3 linked regions of the Ensifer sp. PDNC004 genome follow. The protein of the gene in region 1 interacts with the protein of each later gene in a pairwise test. Links are inferred from orthologs where the notes say so. Each region holds a gene or a part of one and is shown in the gene's direction. Other genes may lie near its edges.

Region 1 (7,576 bases):
GCTGGCAAAGCGGTTCGAACTCGACCTCGACAACCGCTCTGTGCGGCTCGACGCCGGTTTCCGGCTGTCCGATCTCAACCGGCGGCTGGAAGAACACGGCCTGTTCTTCCCGATCGATCTCGGCGCCGACCCGCGCATCGGCGGCATGATCGCCACCAATACCGGCGGTTCGCGGTTCCTCAAATACGGCGACGTGCGCCGCAACACGCTCGGCCTCAAGGTCGTGCTTGGCGACGCGGACGGAACCGTGCTCGACCTGCAATGCGACCTGCGCAAGAACAACACCGGCGTCGACTGGAAGCAGATCTTCGTCGGCACCTCGGGCGCCTTCGGCATCGTCACCGAATGCGTGCTCAACCTCGAGCGTCTGCCGCAACAGACGGCAACCGCACTGCTGGTTCCGGCAAGCGGCGCCCATGTGCTGCCTCTGCTGCGCGCCATGGAAGAACGCCTCGGCGCTTATCTTTCGGCCTTCGAGGGCATGTCGAAGAACGCCGTAACGGCCGCCTTTGCCCATGTGCCGTCGCTGAAGAACCCGTTCCAGGGCGGTAACGTCCCTGACTACGTCATCCTCGCCGAAATCAGCCGCACCTGGGCACCGCGCGAGGGCGAGCAGTCACTCGACGCCGTGCTGGAGACGGCGCTCGCCGAGATCTGGGAGATGGAGGAGGCACCACTCGCCGATGCCTTCGTCGGCCCGCCGCACGAGATCTGGGCGCTGCGCCACGCTCTGTCCGAGGGCGTCAAGCATCTCGGCAAGCTGATCGCCTTTGACGTCTCCTTCCGAAGGGGTGACATCATGGCCTTCTGCGACCATATGAAGGCCGAAATGCCCTCGAAATTCCCTGATGTCACCGTCTGCGATTTCGGTCATATCGGCGACGGCGGTGTGCACTTCAACCTCGTCGTGCCGAAGGACAGCGACCTTCTCAAGGACGAGACGTTCGAACCGCGGCTGCGCGAGTGGGTTTTCGCAGTCGCCGTCGAGGAGTATCACGGCAGCTTCAGCGCGGAACATGCGATCGGCCGCCGCAATCAGGCCTATTACGACTTTTATACACCAGACAAACTCAAGGACATGGCCGCGGGCCTGAAGACGCTGACCTCGCCGGGAAAGCTCGGCAGCGTGCGTTTCGGATAGGCCAGAGCGAAATACTGTGTGCGGTTTTCCGCCCCATACCGCTCCATCGAATGATCTAAACCAATAAGACGGGAGTCAGACCATGAACATCGCAACCAAGAAAGTCGACGTGACCAAGGAAGCCGCAGCGCTTCTCGAAAAGATGGGCGTCGCCAAGGAACTCTACACCGGCGGCGACATGCCGTCCTTCAGCCCGGTTACCGGCGAAAAGATCGGCAACCTCAAGACGGTTTCGGCTGCTGAAGCTGCCGCCAAGATCGAAAAGGCCCATGAAGCCTTCAAGGCCTGGCGCCTGGTTCCGGCGCCGAAGCGCGGCGAACTGATCCGCCTGCTCGGCGAAGAACTGCGCGCCTTCAAGTCTGACCTTGGCCGCCTGGTTTCGATCGAAGCCGGCAAGATCACCTCGGAAGGCCTCGGCGAAGTCCAGGAAATGATCGACATCTGCGATTTCGCAGTCGGCCTTTCCCGCCAGCTCTACGGCCTGACCATCGCCACCGAGCGTCCCGGCCACCGCATGATGGAAACCTGGCACCCGCTCGGCGTCGTCGGCGTCATCTCGGCCTTCAACTTCCCGGTCGCCGTCTGGTCGTGGAACGCCGCCCTTGCCATCGTCTGCGGCAACTCCGTCGTCTGGAAGCCGTCTGAAAAGACGCCGCTCACGGCGCTTGCCTCGCAGGCGATCTTCGAGCGCGCACTCGCCCGCTTCGGCGATGCGCCGGAAGGCCTGTCGCAGGTCCTGATCGGCGACCGCACCGTCGGTGAAGTTCTCGTCGACAACCCGAAGTTACCGCTCGTTTCGGCAACCGGCTCGACCCGCATGGGCCGCGACGTCGGTCCGCGCCTTGCCAAGCGCTTCGCCCGCGCGATCCTCGAACTCGGCGGCAACAATGCCGGCATCGTCTGCCCGTCGGCCGATCTCGACATGGCGCTGCGCGCCATCGCCTTCGGCGCCATGGGCACCGCCGGCCAGCGTTGCACCACCATGCGTCGCCTGTTCGTGCATGAAAGCGTCTACGACCAGCTCGTGCCGCGCCTGAAGAAGGCCTACGGTTCGGTCTCCGTCGGTAACCCGCTCGAAACCACCGCCCTCGTTGGCCCGCTCGTCGACAAGGCCGCCTTCGACGGCATGCAGAAGGCGATCGCTGAGGCGAAGTCGCATGGTGGCACCGTCACCGGCGGCGAGCGCGTCGAGCTCGGCTACGACAACGGCTACTACGCCAAGCCCGCTCTGGTCGAAATGCCCAAGCAGGCCGGGCCGGTTCTCGAAGAAACCTTCGCGCCGATCCTCTACGTCATGAAGTACAGCGACTTCGACGCCGTCGTTGCCGATCACAATGCGGTCGCAGCCGGCCTGTCGTCCTCGATCTTCACCCGCGACATGCAGGAATCGGAACGCTTCCTCGCCGTCGACGGTTCGGATTGCGGCATCGCCAACGTCAACATCGGCACCTCGGGCGCTGAAATCGGTGGCGCCTTCGGCGGTGAGAAGGAAACCGGCGGCGGCCGCGAATCCGGTTCGGACTCGTGGAAGGCCTACATGCGCCGCGCCACCAACACGGTGAACTATTCGAAGGCTCTGCCGCTGGCGCAGGGCGTGTCGTTCGACATCGAATAATCGGCGCACCCAGGTAGGTAGAGACCATGACTATCAACCAAACGGTCAAGGAGGCGGGCTTTGAGCCCGCCTCGCGGATCTCCTCGATCGGAGTGTCCGAAATCCTCAAGATCGGCGCCCGCGCGCAAGCCATGAAGCGCGAAGGCAAGCCGGTGATCATCCTCGGTGCGGGCGAGCCGGATTTCGACACGCCCGACTTCGTCAAGGACGCCGCCTGCGAAGCGATCAAGCGCGGCGACACCAAGTACACCGCGCTCGACGGCACACCGGAGCTGAAGAAGGCGATCCGAGAGAAATTCCAACGTGAAAACGGCCTTGCCTACGAGCAAGACGAGATCACGGTTTCGACCGGCGCCAAGCAGATCCTGTTCAACGCCATGATGGCGTCGATCAACCCCGGCGACGAAGTGGTCATCCCGACGCCCTACTGGACCTCCTATTCGGATATCGTCCAGATCTGCGAAGGCAAGCCGGTGCTGATCCCCTGTGACGCCTCCTCCGGCTTCCGGCTGACGGCCGACAAGCTCGAAGCGGCAATCACACCGAAAACGCGCTGGGTGCTCTTGAATTCGCCGTCAAATCCGTCGGGTGCCGCCTATAGCGCGAGCGACTATCGGCCGCTGCTCGACGTGCTCCTCAAGCATCCGCATGTATGGCTGCTGGTCGACGACATGTACGAGCACATCGTCTATGACGGCTTCCGCTTCGTCACGCCGGCCCAGCTCGAGCCCCGGCTCAAGGACCGCACGCTGACGGTCAACGGCGTCTCCAAGGCCTATGCCATGACCGGCTGGCGCATCGGCTATGCCGGCGGCCCGCGTGACCTGATCAAGGCGATGGCCGTGGTCCAGAGCCAGGCGACCTCCTGCCCCTCCTCCGTCAGCCAGGCCGCTTCCGTTGCCGCGCTGACCGGCCCGCAGGAGTTCCTCAAGGAACGCACCGCCAGCTTCCAGCGCCGCCGCGATCTCGTCGTCAATGGCCTCAACGCCATCGATGGTCTCGATTGCCGCGTTCCGGAAGGTGCTTTCTACACCTTCTCCGGCTGCGCCGGCATGCTCGGCAAGGTCACGCCGTCGGGCAAGACGATCGCAACGGATACGGACTTCTGCGCCTACCTGCTCGACGACGCCCATGTCGCCGTCGTTCCGGGCTCGGCCTTCGGTCTCTCGCCGTTCTTCCGCATCTCCTATGCGACCTCTGAAGCGGAACTGAAGGAAGCGCTGAAGCGCATCGCAGACGCCTGCGCGCGGCTTTCGTGACGAACTCCGGACGGCGCCTCGGCGCCGTCCGCCCTCAAAACGTCGGCGGCGTACAAGCGCTGATCACTTCGCAGGGCACCGGCCCGACGCAGCGAAAACGATGCGGCCGCCGGCTTTCAAAATAATAGGCATCCCCCGGTCCCAGGATCCGCCGCTCATCGTCGACGGTGACCTCGATACGGCCCGACAACACGATGCCCCCCTCCTCGCCGTCATGCACCAGCGGCACCTTTCCGGTATCGGCGCCCGGCTGATAGACCTCCTTCAGGATCTGCAGGCTGCGGCCGAAGAGATTTTCGCCGATCTGCCGGTAGGAGATCGGCCCCTTGCCGATCTCGACCAGTTCCTCCGCCGCATAGAACGCCTTGCGCGGCTTCTCCGGCTCGAAGGAGAAGAACTCCGCAAGCCCGATCGGAATGCCGTCGAGAATACGCTTCAGCGCACCGACGGAAGGATTGGAGGCGTTCGACTCGATCAGCGAGATCGTCGAATTGGTGACGCCGGCGCGCTTGGCCAGTTCGCGCTGCGACAGAGTGTGCATCAGGCGGAGATGACGAAGCCGGTTTCCGATATCGACGGTCATATGATCCGAACCCTTGGTGTTCAGGTTGTTCGAAATAGCGCAAACACGCTGAAACAGCGTGATGTATTTCAATGACTTAACTGACAGCAGAAAAGGACTTGTTTGGCAAATCAAATCATGGCGTCAATCGCCAACCTCAGGAGGATGCCATGAACCAGCACACCAAACCCAACGCCCCCGTTCTCGACAGCTATTGGATGCCGTTTACCGCCAACCGGCAGTTCAAGCAGGCCCCGCGCCTGCTGGCCTCGGCCGAGGGCATGCACTACACCAGCACCGATGGCCGCACGATCCTCGACGGTACCGCCGGGCTCTGGTGTGTGAATGCCGGCCATGGCCGCCGCCAAATCGCCGCTGCCGTCGAGCGCCAGCTCTCGACGATGGATTTCGCCCCCTCCTTCCAGATGGGCCACCCGATCGCCTTCGACTTCGCCGAGCGCCTCGCCGAAATCGCTCCGGGGCCTGAAGGACAGAAGCTCGACCGCGTGTTCTTCACCGGCTCCGGTTCGGAATCGGTCGACACGGCGCTCAAGATCGCGATCGCCTACCAGCGTGCGATCGGCCAGGGCACCCGCACGCGCCTCATCGGCCGCGAGCGCGGTTATCACGGTGTCGGCTTCGGCGGCATTTCGGTCGGCGGTATCCTCAACAACCGCCGCGTCTTCCCGCAGCTTCCCGGTTCCGACCACCTGCGCCACACTCATGACCCCGCCAAGAACGCCTTCGTCAAGGGCCAGCCCGAGCACGGCGTCGAGCTTGCCGACGATCTCGAGCGGCTGGTGGCGCTGCACGGCGCCGAGACCATCGCCGCCTGCATCGTCGAGCCGGTCGCCGGCTCGACCGGCGTGCTCATCCCCCCGAAGGGCTATCTCGAGCGCCTGCGCGCCATCTGCGACAAGCACGGCATCCTCCTGATCTTCGACGAGGTCATCACCGGCTTCGGCCGCCTGGGCGCAGCCTTCGCGACCGACTTCTTCGGCGTGACCCCCGACATGGTGACGGCGGCCAAGGGCCTCACCAACGGCGCGATCCCGATGGGCGCGGTCTTTGCCAGCCGCAAGGTGCATGACGCGCTGATGCACGGTCCGGAAAACGCGATCGAGCTTTTCCACGGCTACACCTACTCCGGCCATCCGGCCGCCTGCGCCGCCGGTATCGCGACGCTTGACATCTACCGCGACGAGGGCCTGATGACCCGCGCCGTCGAGCTCCAGGACGCCTGGCACGATGCCATGCATTCGCTGAAGGGCCTGCCCAACGTCATCGATATCCGCACGATCGGCCTGATCGCCGGCATTGAGCTGCAGTCGCGCGACGGCGCAATCGGTGCCCGCGCCTACGACGTCTTTGTTGATTGCTTCGAGAAGGGTCTGCTGATCCGCGTCACCGGCGACATCATCGCCTTCTCGCCGCCGTTGATCGCCGAAGAGAAGCACTTTGGCGAGATCGTCTCGATCCTTGGCGACGCTCTGAAGCGCGCCAAGTAAGTCGAAACGCCGCAAATCAAAACAATGCCGCTGCCGAAGATCTCGGCGGCGGCGTTGTCATTTCAGGTACAGTGCTGAATCCGGCTAACGTCTCGACAGAAGAGCCGCACCCTAGCGGATCAACAGCGCCCGGAAATCGTTGACGTTCGTTCCGGTCGGGCCCAATACGAACAGATCGCCGCTCGCCGAAAAGGCCGACCAGGCGTCGTGACGGGCGAGATGGAGCCGCGGGTCGAAACCTGCCGCCCGCATGCGCGCGATGCTCTGCCCATCCGCAAAGGCGCCGGCATTGTCTTCCGAACCGTCGATGCCATCCGTATCGGCGGCAAGTGCATCGATGCCTGCAACACCATCGATGTCGAGCGCCAGCGACAGCAGGAATTCGCTGTTGCGCCCGCCCTTGCCATAGTCCTCGCCGGAGATCGTCACCGTCGTTTCGCCGCCGGATAAAAGCACGACCGGCTTGGCGAAGGGACGATTCCTCAGCGCCACTTCGCGAGCAAGGGCTGCATGCATGCGACCGATGTCGCGTGCTTCGCCTTCGATCGCATCGGAGAGGATATGCGCCTCAATGCCCAGTTCCCGCGCCTTGGCCGCGGCCGCTTCCAATGAGACGCTTGCCGAGGCGATGACGTGGCACACATGCCCGGCAAACCGCGCATCATCGGGGGCAGGCGCTGATGCTGCCTCCGAGCGCAGATGGGCGATGACAGCATCCGGCAGTTCCATTCGGTAGCGGGCGACGATGTCGAGTGCTTCCACCGCTGTGCTACGATCCGGAACGGTCGGCCCCGAGGCGACGAAGGCCGGGGTATCGCCTGGTACGTCCGAAACGACGAGACTGACGACACGAGCCGGGAAGGCGGCGGCAGCGAGGCGACCGCCCTTGATGCGCGAGACGTGCTTGCGCACGACGTTCATCGCCGAGATCGGCGCGCCAGAGGCCAGCAGCGCTTTGTTGACGGCGATCTCGTCAGCGAGGGTCAAGCCTTCAGGCGGCGCCGGCAGCAGGGCCGAGCCGCCACCGGAGATCAGCGCAATGACGAGGTCGTCCGCCGTCAGACCTGCAACCGCCTTCAGCAAGACATCCGACGCGGCAAGCCCCGCCTCATCCGGCACCGGATGGGCCGACTGCAGCACCGTGATTATCGCGCAATGTTCGATCGGTCCATGGCGCGCCACCACCGTGCCGGAGAAGGGATGCTTCCAGAGTTTCTCGAAAGCGGCTGCCATCTGGCTTGCCGCCTTGCCGGCGCCGACCACCACGGTCCGCCCTTTCGGCGGCTCGGGCAGATGCGCCTTGATCGCCTCATAGGGATCGGCGGCCCGCACGGCGGCCTCGAAGAGCTCTGTCAGGAAGGGACGCGCTTCGACCATCGCTGCCACTCAGCCGGCAATTTCGAGGTCGTAGACGAAGATGCCGGCAATGCCGCCTTCGGCGGCCGCCACGATCTTGGCGCCGGTCCTGCGGTACTCCTCGTCCTCCAGATA
Region 2 (6,793 bases), 1.5 Mb from region 1 along the record:
CTTCAGCCGACCCTTCTCCGCCTTCGAGCGCATGGTGGCGTGGCGTTATCTGCGCTCCAGGCGTAAGGAAGCCTTCATCTCCGTCATCGCCGGCTTCTCCTTCATCGGCATCATGCTCGGCGTTGCAACGCTGATCATCGTCATGGCTGTGATGAACGGCTTCCGCACGGAGCTCATCGCCCGCATTCTCGGCATCAACGGCCATATGATCGTTCAGCCGATCGATGGCCCGCTGAACAACTATCCGGAACTGGCGACGAAGTTTTCGGGCGTCAAGGGTGTCACAATGGCGATCCCGATGCTCGAGGGGCAGGTTCTGGCTAAGGGCGTCGGAGACAGTTCGACGGGTGCTCTGGTACGCGGTATCCGCGCCGACGACTTGAGCAAGATGAAGTCGGTTTCCGACCATATCCAGTCCGGCGATCTCGTCGGCTTTGCCTCCGGCACAGGTGTCGCGATCGGTTCGCGCATGGCCGAGCAGCTCGGCATTCAGGTTGGCGGTACGATCACGCTGACCTCGCCCAATGGCGACGTGACGCCGCTCGGCATGAACCCGCGCGTCAAGGCCTACACCGTTTCGGCGATCTACGAGATCGGCATGTCGGAGTATGACGCGACGATCCTCTTCATGCCGCTTGAGGAAGCGCAGCTGTTCTTCAACGCCGAAGGACTGGTCCAGTCGATCGAGATCTTCGTCGAGCGTCCTGAAGCCATCGACGAGCTGCGCCAGCCGATCGAGGGTGCGGCCGGCCGGCAGATCTTCATCACCGACTGGCGCGACCGCAACAGGACCTTCCTCTCGACGCTCGAGGTCCAGAGCAACGTGATGTTCATGATCCTGTCGTTGATCGTTCTGGTCGCGGCGCTCAACATCGTCTCCGGCCTGATCATGCTGGTGAAGGACAAGGGCAGCGATATCGCGATCCTGAGAACAATGGGCGCAACCTCAGGCGCGGTGATGCGAATTTTCTTCATGACGGGTGCTGCAATCGGTGTCGCCGGAACGGTCGCGGGCGTGGCGCTCGGCGTCGTCGTCTGCCTCAACATCGAATCCATACGGCAGTTCTTTTCCTGGATCTCCGGGACGACGATATTCAGCCCGGAACTCTATTTCTTGAACCAGCTTCCGGCCGACATGAACGCCGACGAGACCGCGCTTGTCATCGTCATGGCGCTGACCCTTTCCTTCCTCGCCACGATCTTTCCGGCCTGGCGCGCCTCGCGCCTCGACCCGGTGCAGGCTTTGCGTTACGATTGACCCGACCCCACGACCGACAACGGTATCTCTTGAATAACGCGCGCTTGCGACGAGCGACCGCCACCGTCACAAGCGATTCCACCGCACAGCGCGCCGAAAGCGCGCCGCGATCTTTCCGCGTCGCAGACCGTTACTCGCTCCTGCGCCACATGCTGTAGGGTCTTGCCCTATGGCCTGATCACGCCGCCGCGATAGTCGAGCTCATAGGCTTCCTCGCCATCGACGAAGATGACCTCGTGCCCGGAAAAATGAGCGATGTCGCCGCGGCTGTTGTCGATATAGTAGCCATGGGCATGCCGGAACTCCGTGCCGCCGAGGAAATGCCGCTTGTCGCGGTACATCGCCTGAAGTGCCGCCTTGATGACGACGCCTGCCTTTTCGCCGTTGATGAGGTCAGGACGGATGATCCGACCGAAGTAGTTCATTGCCCACTGCGGCCGATCATCCTGCCAAACGGTCTCCTGGCCTGCGAAATCGGTCCCGCCGAAATAGCTGTCGACGTAGCGCCAGCGATCCCGCTCATAGCCGATATCGCGGGAACCCGGGCGTGACGACGAGCGCCGCCCGCCGCCGCCGACATAGGTGTTTGATTTCGCTTCGACGATGAATTCTTTGAGTGGTTCGAGCGCGGCCATGATTGTTCCTCATACGTTCGCGCAAGAGGATGCAGCGGTCCGTCGAGGTTGTAAAGAACAAATAGGGAACATTCACCCAATTATTGCAGGCCGCAAGCCTTCTGCCCGCGATCGTCGGTCCAGTCCTTGAGGAGGACGAGCTCGCCCTTGGTTTCGACTGGCTTGTCGTTGGATTTGCCCTTGCCAGTCAGCACATTGAGGTCGCATTGCGCGGTGTTGTCGGGATCGAGCGTATCGTAGGACGAGTAGGTGTAGCCCGCCACGACGAAGTCGAAGTTGCGATAGGCGACCGTCAGCTTCTGTTCCCAGCGGTCACGCCCGATGGCATCGTTGTGACTGGTGATGAGCAGTGAGCCGCTGGGCAGCGCTTCGATCGAGGGCGCTTGGCCGACGAGTTCGAACTGACCCCAGACCTTGTTCGGAATGGCCGATTTCAATGCCAGCGCGCCGTTGTCGCCGGTGAGGTAGAGAAGGACGCCGTTGTCCTCGTCGCTGCCTTCGGCCGGTCGCACGATCAGCGCGAGATCGGAAGAACCGTCCTTGTCCCAGTCGCCGGTCGCCGCAGAGACGATACGGGCGGGGTCGATTGCGTCGGCCGCCGAGGCAACGGCAGGAAATAGCAGTAGCAGCGAGGGGAGAATCAGGCGTGCAAGCATGTCGGAGCGCTCCGCGTGGTTGTTCCCCTTGATATGCGGGCGCGGCACTTTCCTCAAGCGGCTTACCCGCCGGTTAACCTGCATTCACGCGCCGTATTAACCATCGTGAACAGAACGCCTGTGTATTGCTTGACGCGTGAACAAAAATGGAACAAAGTAAAAACATAACGGAAAAGGAGCCATGTTATGACTGATTTTGTTCGTGACCTCGCCGCCTTCGCGTCGATGAGCCTGTTCATCGCAAGCATCTCTTTCATCGCGCTCGGCCTCTGAAGGCGGGCGTCGATATTTTCTCTCAAGCACCTCCGCAAAGCGCCTCATCCCCATTGAATAAGGGGGACGACATGCCAGGGGAATCTGGACATGGCGGGTGATAAACGGGATATCCTTCCGAGTGGACAGGAATCAGGGTGCGACAATGGCAGACGACAGCAAGGCAGCATCGAGTGAGGCGCTCGGCACGGATCCGCAATTCGTGCATCTGCGCGTCCACTCTGCCTTCTCCTTGCTCGAAGGCGCCCTGCCGCTGAAGAAGGTCATCGGCAAGGCGGTCGCCGACAACCAGCCGGCGATCGGGATCGCCGACACCAACAATCTTTTCGCAGCGCTGGAATTCTCGCAGAAGGCAGCCGGTGACGGGCTGCAGCCGATCACCGGCTGCCAGCTGTCGATTGACATGGAAGACGAGACCGAGGGGGATCGACGCGGCCATGGGCACCAGCTTGCCAAGCTGCCGTCGATCGTGCTCATCGCGGCGACCGATGACGGCTATACGCGCCTCGTCGATCTCGTCAGCCGCGCCTATCTCAGCGGCGAGGGCAGCCAGGCGACGCGCATCACCCGCTCCTGGCTTGCCGAGTGCGGCACCGAGGGGCTGATTGCGCTGACCGGCGCATCCGGTGGTCCGGTGGATGTCGCCATGAAGACGAGCTCGACGGCGCTCGCCGAAGCGCGCCTCGAAGCCCTGCATGACCTCTTCGGCGATCGGCTCTATATCGAGCTGCAGCGGCATGGTGGCTACGACCGGCGGCACGAAAGCCGGATGATCGAGTTTGCCTACAAGTTCGACATTCCGCTTGTCGCCACCAACGAGGCCTTCTTCCCGTCGCCTTCCGACTACGAGGCGCATGACGCCCTGATGGCGGTCGCGCACAATGCCATGGTTTCGGACGACAGCCGCTTCCGCCTGACGCCGGACCATTATCTCAAGAGCCGCAAGGAAATGGCGGCGCTGTTTGCCGACCTGCCCGAGGCGCTGGAAAACACGCTCGAGATCGCCCGGCGCTGCTCCTTCATGCTGAAGACCCGTGGGCCGATCCTGCCGCGCTTTACCGGCGCGACGGCGGATCCGGAGGAGGCCGAGCGCGCCGAGTCGGACGAACTGCGTCGCCAGGCGGAGGAGGGCCTCGAAGATCGCCTCGCGAGGCTCGGCATGGCGCCCGGCTACACCCAAGAGGAATACCGCGAGCGCCTGGCCTTCGAACTCAGCGTCATCGAGCGCATGAAGTTCCCCGGTTACTTCCTGATCGTTGCCGACTTCATCAAATGGGCCAAGCAGCACGACATCCCCGTCGGGCCGGGCCGCGGCTCGGGCGCCGGCTCGCTCGTCGCCTATGCGCTGACGATCACCGACGTCGATCCGATGCGCTTCTCGCTGCTGTTCGAACGCTTCCTCAATCCCGAGCGCGTCTCGATGCCCGACTTCGACATCGACTTCTGCCAGGACCGGCGCGAAGAGGTGATCCGCTACGTGCAGCGCAAGTACGGTCGCGAACAGGTGGCGCAGATCATCACCTTCGGTTCGCTGCAGGCGCGTGCCGCCTTGCGCGACGTCGGCCGCGTGCTGGAAATGCCCTATGGCCAGGTCGACAAGATCTGCAAGCTGGTGCCCAACAACCCGGCCAACCCGACGCCGCTTTCCAAGGCGATAGAGGAAGAGCCGCGCCTGCAGGAAGAGGCCGAGAAGGAGCCGGTGGTCGCCCGCCTGCTCGATATCGCCCAGAAGATCGAGGGCCTCTACCGCCACGCCTCGACCCACGCCGCCGGCATCGTGATCGGCGACCGGCCGCTGTCGCAGCTCGTGCCGATGTATCGCGATCCGCGTTCCGACATGCCGGTCACCCAGTTCAACATGAAGTGGGTCGAGCAGGCCGGTCTCGTCAAGTTCGACTTCCTCGGCCTGAAGACACTGACCGTCCTGAAGGTCGCCGTCGATTTCGTGAAGCAGCGCGGCATCGAGGTCGATCTGGCGAGCATCCCGCTCGACGATCCGAAGACCTACGAGATGCTGTCGCGCGGCGAAACGGTCGGCGTGTTCCAGGTGGAAAGTGCCGGCATGCGCAAGGCGCTGATCGGCATGCGGCCCGACTGCATCGAGGACATCATCGCGCTGGTGGCGCTCTATCGCCCGGGCCCGATGGAGAACATCCCGGTCTATAACGCCCGCAAGCATGGTGAGGAGGAGGTCGAGTCGATCCATCCGAAGATCGACCACCTGCTCAAGGAAACCCAGGGCGTTATCGTTTACCAGGAGCAGGTGATGCAGATCGCCCAGGTGCTCTCTGGCTATTCGCTCGGCGAGGCCGACCTTCTGCGCCGCGCCATGGGTAAGAAGATCAAGGAGGAGATGGACAAGCAGCGCGCCCGTTTCGTCGACGGCGCCGTCAAGAACGAGGTGTCGAAGCCGCAGGCCGACCTGATCTTCGACCTGCTCGCCAAGTTCGCCAACTACGGCTTCAACAAGTCGCACGCGGCAGCCTACGCGATCGTGTCCTATCAGACCGCCTATATGAAGGCGCACTATCCGGTGGAGTTCCTGGCGGCGTCGATGACGCTCGACATGTCCAACACCGAAAAGGTCAACGACTTCCGCCAGGATGCCAAGCGCCTGGGCATCGAGGTGATCGCGCCGTCGGTGCAGACCTCGTTCCGGCATTTCCAGACGGGCGAGAGCCGCATCTACTACTCGCTTGCAGCGATCAAGGGCGTCGGCGAATCGGCCGTCGAGCACATCGTCGAGGTTCGCGGCGACAAGGCCTTTGCAAGCCTCGAAGACTTCTGCCTGCGGATCGACCCCAAGCTTCTCAACCGCCGGGTCTTCGAAAGCCTGATTGCCGCTGGCGCCTTCGATTGCTTCGGCTATGACCGGGCGGAACTGGTCGGCGGGCTTGATCGCATTCTCGGATTTGCCCAGCGTGCCCAGGAAAACAAGACGAGCGGGCAGAGCGATATGTTCGGCGCAGGTGCCGCCACCGGGCCGGAGCGCATTGCGCTTCCGACCTACACGCCGTGGCTCGCCTCGGAAAAGCTGCACCGCGAGTTCCAGGTGCTTGGCTTCTATCTCTCAGCCCATCCGCTCGACACCTACAATGCGCTGCTCGCCAAGATGCGCGTACAAACCTTCGGCGATTTCGCAGGCTCGGTGAAGAAGGGGGCGACGGCCGGAAGGCTCGCCGGAACCGTGACCTCGAAGCAGGAGCGCAAGACACGCACGGGCAACAAGATGGGCATCATTGCCTTCTCGGATTCCTCCGGCCAGTTCGAAGCGGTTCTGTTCTCCGAGATGCTGCACCAGTATCGAGACCTGCTCGAGCCCGGCAAATCGCTGGTCATGACGGTGGCTGCCGAAGAGCGGCCGGAAGGCATAGGCCTGCGCATCCAGACGCTGCGTTCGCTCGAAGAAGAATCGCTGCAACTGCAGAAGGCGCTGCGCGTCTATGTGCGCGATTCCGGCCCGTTGAAATCGATCGCTTCGCACCTCAACACCAGGGGCGATGGTCTCGTCTCCTTCGTCGTCATCAAGGACAACGGCCAGCGCGAGATCGAGGTGGAGCTGAGCGAGAAGTTCCGGATTTCACCGGAGATCGCTGCAGCACTGCGCTCGGCGCCGGGCGTCATCGACGTCGAACTGGTGTAATCCGAGAGGGGTTCCGCTCGATCGCAGTGGAGCGGCGTCTGAGCAGGTTTGGAACCTCGCGACCGGCGGCCGGACGCTGGTCGGGTGTCGTTTGCCGGTCTGGAGCGGATCAGTCGCCCGGACGTGTCCGGGTGATGGTGATGAAATCGGTGCCCTGACCGGTCTCCAGTCCGCTTTCCATATCGGCGATCGACAGCGATGAGCCTTCGGCGAGCAACGCTTCCACGCGCTTGCGCACATCGTCGGAAATCGTCATGCGCGCGAGCGTGCGCTGGATTCCATTATAGGCGAAGGGATCGGCCTCCATGGAGATGCCGAGGCGCTTCCT
Region 3 (5,638 bases), on another replicon or contig:
AATTGCGCATCGCTTCGCCGGCGCGGGGCAAAACGCAGGGTTTTGAGGTGGAGGTCCGCCTTTGATGGCTCGCCGGTGAACCCGGCGGTGTCTGAGCCAAGTGTTTCGTGGCTATCGATCACGGCGACGCGGTGGAAGGACGAGCAACCGGGGCGCCTGGAACGGCACCCCGGTTGCCTCTAGACCTTACTGCTGGTCGAGCGCCCGGGTGAGGCTCAGCGCGGCGATCGTGCAGATTGCACCCGAAATCAGGTAGCCGCCGATGAAGATGATGCCGAAGCTGCTTGCAAGGCCGAGCGCCACGAGCGGCGCGAAGGCCGCACCGACGAGCCAGGCGAGATCCGACGTCAGAGCGGCACCCGTGTAGCGGTAGTATTGGGTGAAGCGCGAGGAGACGGCGCCGGAGGACTGGCCGAAGGAAAGGCCGAGTATGGCGAAGCCGATCAGGATGTAGGCGTCCTGGCCCTTGCCGCCGGCATCGAGCAGGAAGGGAGCCGAGAAGCTGAAGATCGCGATCAGGATCGCGCCGATCATCAGCTGGTTGCGGCGGCCGACCCGGTCGGCAATCACGCCCGAAAGCACGATACCGATGGCGCCAACGGCAGCACCGGCGACCTGAACCCACAGGAACTCTGCGGCCGACTGGCCACCGTTGAGCGTCACCCAGCTCAAGGGGAAGATGGTGACGAGGTGGAACATCGCAAAGCTTGCAAGCGGCACGAAGGCACCGAGCACGACGTCGATGCTGTGTTTGCTCAGCATCTCGAAGATCGGCCGCGCCTCGAGCTCCTTGGCTTCCATGGCGGCGCCGAACTCCTTGCTGGCGACGATGCGAAGGCGGGCAAAGAGCGCCACGACGTTGATCGCAAAGGCGACGAAGAAGGGATAGCGCCAGCCCCAGGCGAGGAAATCTTCCTGCGAGAGGTTGCTGACGAAGTAGCCGAAGAGGATGCTCGCAAGCGCAAAGCCGATCGGCGCGCCGAGCTGCGGGATCATCGCGTACCAGCCACGGTGATTCTGCGGCGCATTGAGGTTCAGCAGCGATGCAAGGCCATCCCAGGCGCCGCCAAGCGCAAAGCCCTGTCCGAGCCGGAACAATGCCAGGAGCGCCACGGCCCAATATCCGATCGTGTCATAGCCGGGCAGGAAGGCGATCGACGCCGTCGAGCCACCGAGAATGACGAGTGCGATCGTCAGCTTCGTGCCGCGCCCGTAATTGCGGTCGACCCACATGAAGACGAAGGAGCCGACCGGGCGGGCGAGGAAGGCAAGCGGGAACAGCGCGAAGGACATCAGCGTCGCGGTGACCGCATTGGGCTCGAACGGGAAGATCAGCTTCGGGAAAACGAGGATCGAGCCGAGGCCGTAGACGAAGAAGTCGAAGAACTCCGAGGTTCGCCCAATGACCACACCGATGGCGATGCTGCCGGGGGACAGAGGCTTGTCGTCCTCGTGAATGCGACGTGCGTCCCGTTCGAGACCAGACGATGTTGGGTTAGCGACCGAAACCATGAATTTCTCCGACGAACGAACGTCTTGTCGTTAGAGTGTTGACCAATTGGCGTCTGATATCAAGAATGCCGTGCACGTACATGCGCACATGCCTCATTCGAGTTCGTGCCTAACGTTCGCTGGAACAGCCGGCATCGAACCGACAATAAGCCTTTGCGCCCGTACAAACGCGCATAGAGCGATAGGGCCGTCACTGCACTGCGGCAAAATGTTGCGCTGCGACGATGGACCTCACTTCCATGCGCGATCATGCCCGAGTAATGCCGACTAGACAAAACGCAAGTTGAGGCCGCAATGCCGAAGCCATACAGTTTAGCCGGACGATCGATGATTGCCGTCCTGTTGCTCTCCGTTCTCTCGGGATGCAACATGGTGGTGATGTCGCCTTCCGGTGACATCGCCGCACAACAGCGGGATCTGATCGTTATTTCGACGGTCCTGATGCTGTTGATCATCGTTCCCGTCCTCTTCCTGACACTGTTCTTTGCCTGGCGCTATCGCCAGTCGAACACGGCCGCCAAGTATGATCCGGAATGGCACCATTCCACCGGCCTCGAAGTCATCATCTGGTCGGCGCCGCTCGCCATCATCATCGCGCTCGGCGCGATCACCTGGGTCAGCACCCACAAGCTCGACCCCTATCGACCGCTCGATCGGATCGATGCGGCGCGCCCGGTGACCGAAGAGATGAAGCCGATCACGGTCGAAGTCGTCGCGCTCGACTGGAAATGGCTGTTCTTCTATCCGGAATATGGCATCGCCACGGTCAACGAGATGGCGGCGCCGGTCGACGTGCCGATCAATTTCAAGATCACCGCCTCCTCGGTGATGAATTCGTTCTATGTTCCCGCGCTCGCCGGCATGATCTATGCCATGCCCGGCATGCAGACCAAGCTGCACGCCGTGATCAACAAGCCAGGCGAATACGAAGGCCTTTCGTCCAACTACAGCGGCGACGGCTTCTCGCACATGCGCTTCAAGTTCCACGGTGTGGACCAGGCCGGCTTTGACGCCTGGGTTGCCCGGGTCAAGCAGAACGGCACGATGCTCAACCGCGACGCCTACCTGAAGCTCGAAAAGCCGAGCATCAAGGAGCCGGTCCGCTACTACGCTTCGGTTGACGACGGCCTTTACGAGGCGGTGCTCAACATGTGCGTGCGCGAAGGGCAGATGTGCATGAAGGACATGATGCACATCGACATGATGGGCGGCGCAGGCGTCGAAAGCCACGAGAACCGCACCAAGCTCGAGCATGACAACCGCCATGCGGGCGGTGTGACCGAAGCGGCCGCACCGGCTGCGACCTTCCCCGAAACCGGCAACCCCGCCAAGAGCGAGGAACCGGCCGAGGGCGTCAAGGAGCAGTCTGCACCATCGGCAGAGCCGATGAACCACGACATGCACAAGACGCAGTAGGACTTTCGCGCGCTCGCAGGCTTCGATCCAGCGAGCGCCAAGGCCTTTTGGGCCGCAATTCGAGACATATTGGAAGACCCATGTTTGGTGACACCAGCCTCACGCAATTCATCTTCGGGCGGCTTACCTGGGAAGCGATCCCCTATCACGAGCCGATCCTTGTCGTGACCTTCGCGTCCGTGGCCGTCGGTGGCCTGGCGATCGTTGCGCTGATCACGAAGTACAAGCTCTGGGGCTATCTCTGGCACGAGTGGTTCACGTCGGTCGATCACAAGAAGATCGGCATCATGTACATCATCCTGGCGATCGTCATGCTTCTGCGCGGCTTTGCCGACGCGATCATGATGCGCCTGCAGCAGGCGATCGCCTTCAACGGCAACGAGGGCTACCTCAACCCGCACCATTACGACCAGATCTTCACGGCGCACGGCGTGATCATGATCTTCTTCGTGGCGATGCCCTTCGTCACCGGTTTCATGAACTATGTCGTGCCGCTGCAGATCGGCGCGCGTGACGTTTCGTTCCCCTTCCTCAACAATTTCTCGTTCTGGATGACGACGGGCGGCGCGGTCATCATCATGATGTCGCTGTTCGTCGGTGAATTCGCGCGCACCGGCTGGCTCGCCTATCCGCCGCTCTCGGGCGCGGACTACAGTCCCGGCGTCGGCGTCGACTATTACATCTGGGGCTTGCAGGTCGCGGGTGTCGGCACGACGCTATCAGGCATCAACCTGATCGCCACCATCGTGAAGATGCGCGCTCCGGGCATGACCTTCATGAAGATGCCGGTCTTCACCTGGACTTCGCTCTGCACCAACATCCTGATCGTCGCGACCTTCCCGATCCTGACGGCGACCCTGGCGCTGTTGTCGCTCGACCGCTACCTCGGCTTCAACTTCTTCACCAATGACCTTGGTGGCAATCCGATGATGTACGTCAACCTCATCTGGATCTGGGGCCACCCGGAAGTCTACATCCTGATCCTGCCGGCCTTCGGCATCTTCTCCGAGGTCGTCGCGACCTTCTGCGGCAAGCGTCTGTTCGGCTACACCTCGATGGTCTACGCCACCTGCGTCATCATGATCCTGTCCTACCTCGTGTGGCTGCATCACTTCTTCACGATGGGTTCGGGTGCCTCGGTCAACGCCTTCTTCGGCATCACCACGATGATCATCTCGATCCCGACGGGCGCGAAGATGTTCAACTGGCTCTTCACCATGTATCGCGGGCGCATCCGCTACGAACTGCCGATGTTGTGGACGATCGGCTTCATGGTCACCTTCGTGATCGGCGGCATGACCGGTGTCATGCTGGCCATTCCCCCGGCGGACTTCGTGCTGCACAATTCGCTGTTCCTGATTGCCCACTTCCACAACGTCATCATCGGTGGCGTGCTGTTCGGGTTGATGGCCGGCGTCGTCTACTGGTGGCCGAAGGCCTTCGGCTACAAGCTCGATTACTTCTGGGGCGCGATGAGCTTCTGGTTCTGGCAGATCGGCTTCTTCTTTGCCTTCATGCCGCTCTATGTGCTCGGCCTGATGGGCGTTACCCGTCGCGTCAGCCAGTTCGAAGACCCGTCGCTGCAGATCTGGTTCATCATCGCCGCCTTCGGTGCGATCCTGATCGCCATCGGCATCGCGTCCTTCATCATCCAGCTCGTCGTCAGCTATCTCCGCCGCGATCAGCTGCGCGAAACCTCGGGGGATGCCTGGGACGGCCGCACGCTCGAATGGTCGACCTCGTCGCCGCCGCCGGACTACAACTTCGCCTTCACGCCCGTCGTGCACGACCACGACAGCTGGTACGACATGAAGAGCCGCGGCTACGAACGCCCGCTCGAAGGCTTTAAGCCGATACACATGCCGAAGAACACCGGCACGGGCGTCATTCTCTCCGGCCTCAGCGTCGTGCTCGCCTTCGCGTTGATCTGGTACATCTGGTGGCTGGCGGCGGTATCCTTCGTCGCTCTGATCGCCGTCTCCATCGGTCACACCTTCAACTACAACCGTGATTTCTTCATTCCCGCGGAAACCGTCGCGGCTACGGAAGATGCACGCTCGAAGCTGCTTGCGGAACGGATCTGAAACGATGAGCCAAACCCAAGTCCAAGAAACAGAAAAGCCGCAGTTCTACCTGAAGGAAGATCATCACCCGGAGCACAGCACCATGCTGGGCTTCTGGCTCTACCTGATGAGCGACTGCCTGATCTTCGCCGTTCTCTTCGCCACGCACGGCGTGGTTGGCCGCAACTATGCGGCAGGTCCGGCGCCGGCCGACCTGTTCGACCTCAACCTCATCGCCATCAACACGGCGATGCTCTTGTTCTCGTCGATTACCTACGGCTTTGCCATGCTCCAGATGGAGCGCAACGCCAAGATGGAGACGCTGTTCTGGCTCGGCGTCACCGGCGTGTTCGGGGCGATCTTCCTCGCGCTCGAGCTCTATGAGTTCTACCACCTGATCCACGAGGGCGCCGGTCCGACGCGTTCGGCCTTCCTGTCCTCGTTCTTCACGTTGGTCGGCACACACGGTCTGCACGTCACCTTCGGCATCATCTGGCTGATCACGCTTATGGTGCAGGTCAAGAAACATGGATTGAATCCGGAAAACCGCCGCCGCCTGATGTGCCTCTCCATGTTCTGGCACTTCCTCGACGTCATCTGGATCGGCGTCTTCTCCTTCGTCTATCTGTTGGGAGTACTCGGATGAG

What was found.
Region 2: the proteins of JVX98_RS22800 (region 1) and dnaE interact in binary tests that used the Escherichia coli proteins (3 or more experiments, as listed by UniProt). The link is inferred for Ensifer sp. PDNC004 from one-to-one orthologs.
Region 3: the proteins of JVX98_RS22800 (region 1) and cyoB interact in binary tests that used the Escherichia coli proteins (3 or more experiments, as listed by UniProt). The link is inferred for Ensifer sp. PDNC004 from one-to-one orthologs.

What each region holds. Positions count from the first base shown.
Region 1 is NZ_CP070353.1:2,993,146-3,000,721, reverse strand. The notes cover bases 2,101-4,898. They hold JVX98_RS22800 (pyridoxal phosphate-dependent aminotransferase), read left to right. Parts: upstream 2,101-2,782; coding sequence 2,783-4,015; downstream 4,016-4,898. Other genes in these bases: JVX98_RS22790 (aspartate aminotransferase family protein), read left to right, coding at 4,748-4,898; JVX98_RS22795 (cupin domain-containing protein), read right to left, coding at 4,050-4,598; JVX98_RS22805 (aldehyde dehydrogenase family protein), read left to right, coding at 2,101-2,756. In the rest of the region: JVX98_RS22810 (FAD-binding oxidoreductase), read left to right, coding at 1-1,141; more of JVX98_RS22805, read left to right, coding at 1,224-2,100; more of JVX98_RS22790, read left to right, coding at 4,899-6,085; JVX98_RS22785 (glycerate kinase), read right to left, coding at 6,197-7,462; JVX98_RS22780 (Dabb family protein), read right to left, coding at 7,472-7,576. UniProt on the Escherichia coli protein: Shows aminotransferase activity with methionine and histidine as substrates, and to a lesser extent also with phenylalanine.
Region 2 is NZ_CP070353.1:1,472,286-1,479,078, reverse strand. What follows is about bases 2,601-6,665. They hold dnaE (DNA polymerase III subunit alpha), read left to right. Parts: upstream 2,601-2,967; coding sequence 2,968-6,465; downstream 6,466-6,665. Other genes in these bases: JVX98_RS15440 (L,D-transpeptidase family protein), read right to left, coding at 6,575-6,665. Also shown: JVX98_RS15460 (lipoprotein-releasing ABC transporter permease subunit), read left to right, coding at 1-1,258; JVX98_RS15455 (DUF5680 domain-containing protein), read right to left, coding at 1,426-1,893; JVX98_RS15450 (hypothetical protein), read right to left, coding at 1,974-2,549; more of JVX98_RS15440, read right to left, coding at 6,666-6,793. UniProt on the Escherichia coli protein: DNA polymerase III is a complex, multichain enzyme responsible for most of the replicative synthesis in bacteria. This DNA polymerase also exhibits 3' to 5' exonuclease activity. The alpha chain is the DNA polymerase catalytic subunit.
Region 3 is NZ_CP070352.1:48,333-53,970, forward strand. The notes cover bases 2,601-5,510. They hold cyoB (cytochrome o ubiquinol oxidase subunit I), read left to right. Parts: upstream 2,601-3,008; coding sequence 3,009-5,012; downstream 5,013-5,510. Other genes in these bases: cyoA (ubiquinol oxidase subunit II), read left to right, coding at 2,601-2,928; cyoC (cytochrome o ubiquinol oxidase subunit III), read left to right, coding at 5,017-5,510. In the rest of the region: JVX98_RS00225 (HAMP domain-containing sensor histidine kinase), read left to right, coding at 1-65; JVX98_RS00230 (MFS transporter), read right to left, coding at 187-1,512; more of cyoA, read left to right, coding at 1,840-2,600; more of cyoC, read left to right, coding at 5,511-5,637; cyoD (cytochrome o ubiquinol oxidase subunit IV), read left to right, coding at 5,634-5,638. UniProt on the Escherichia coli protein: Cytochrome bo(3) ubiquinol oxidase is the terminal enzyme in the aerobic respiratory chain of E.coli that predominates when cells are grown at high aeration.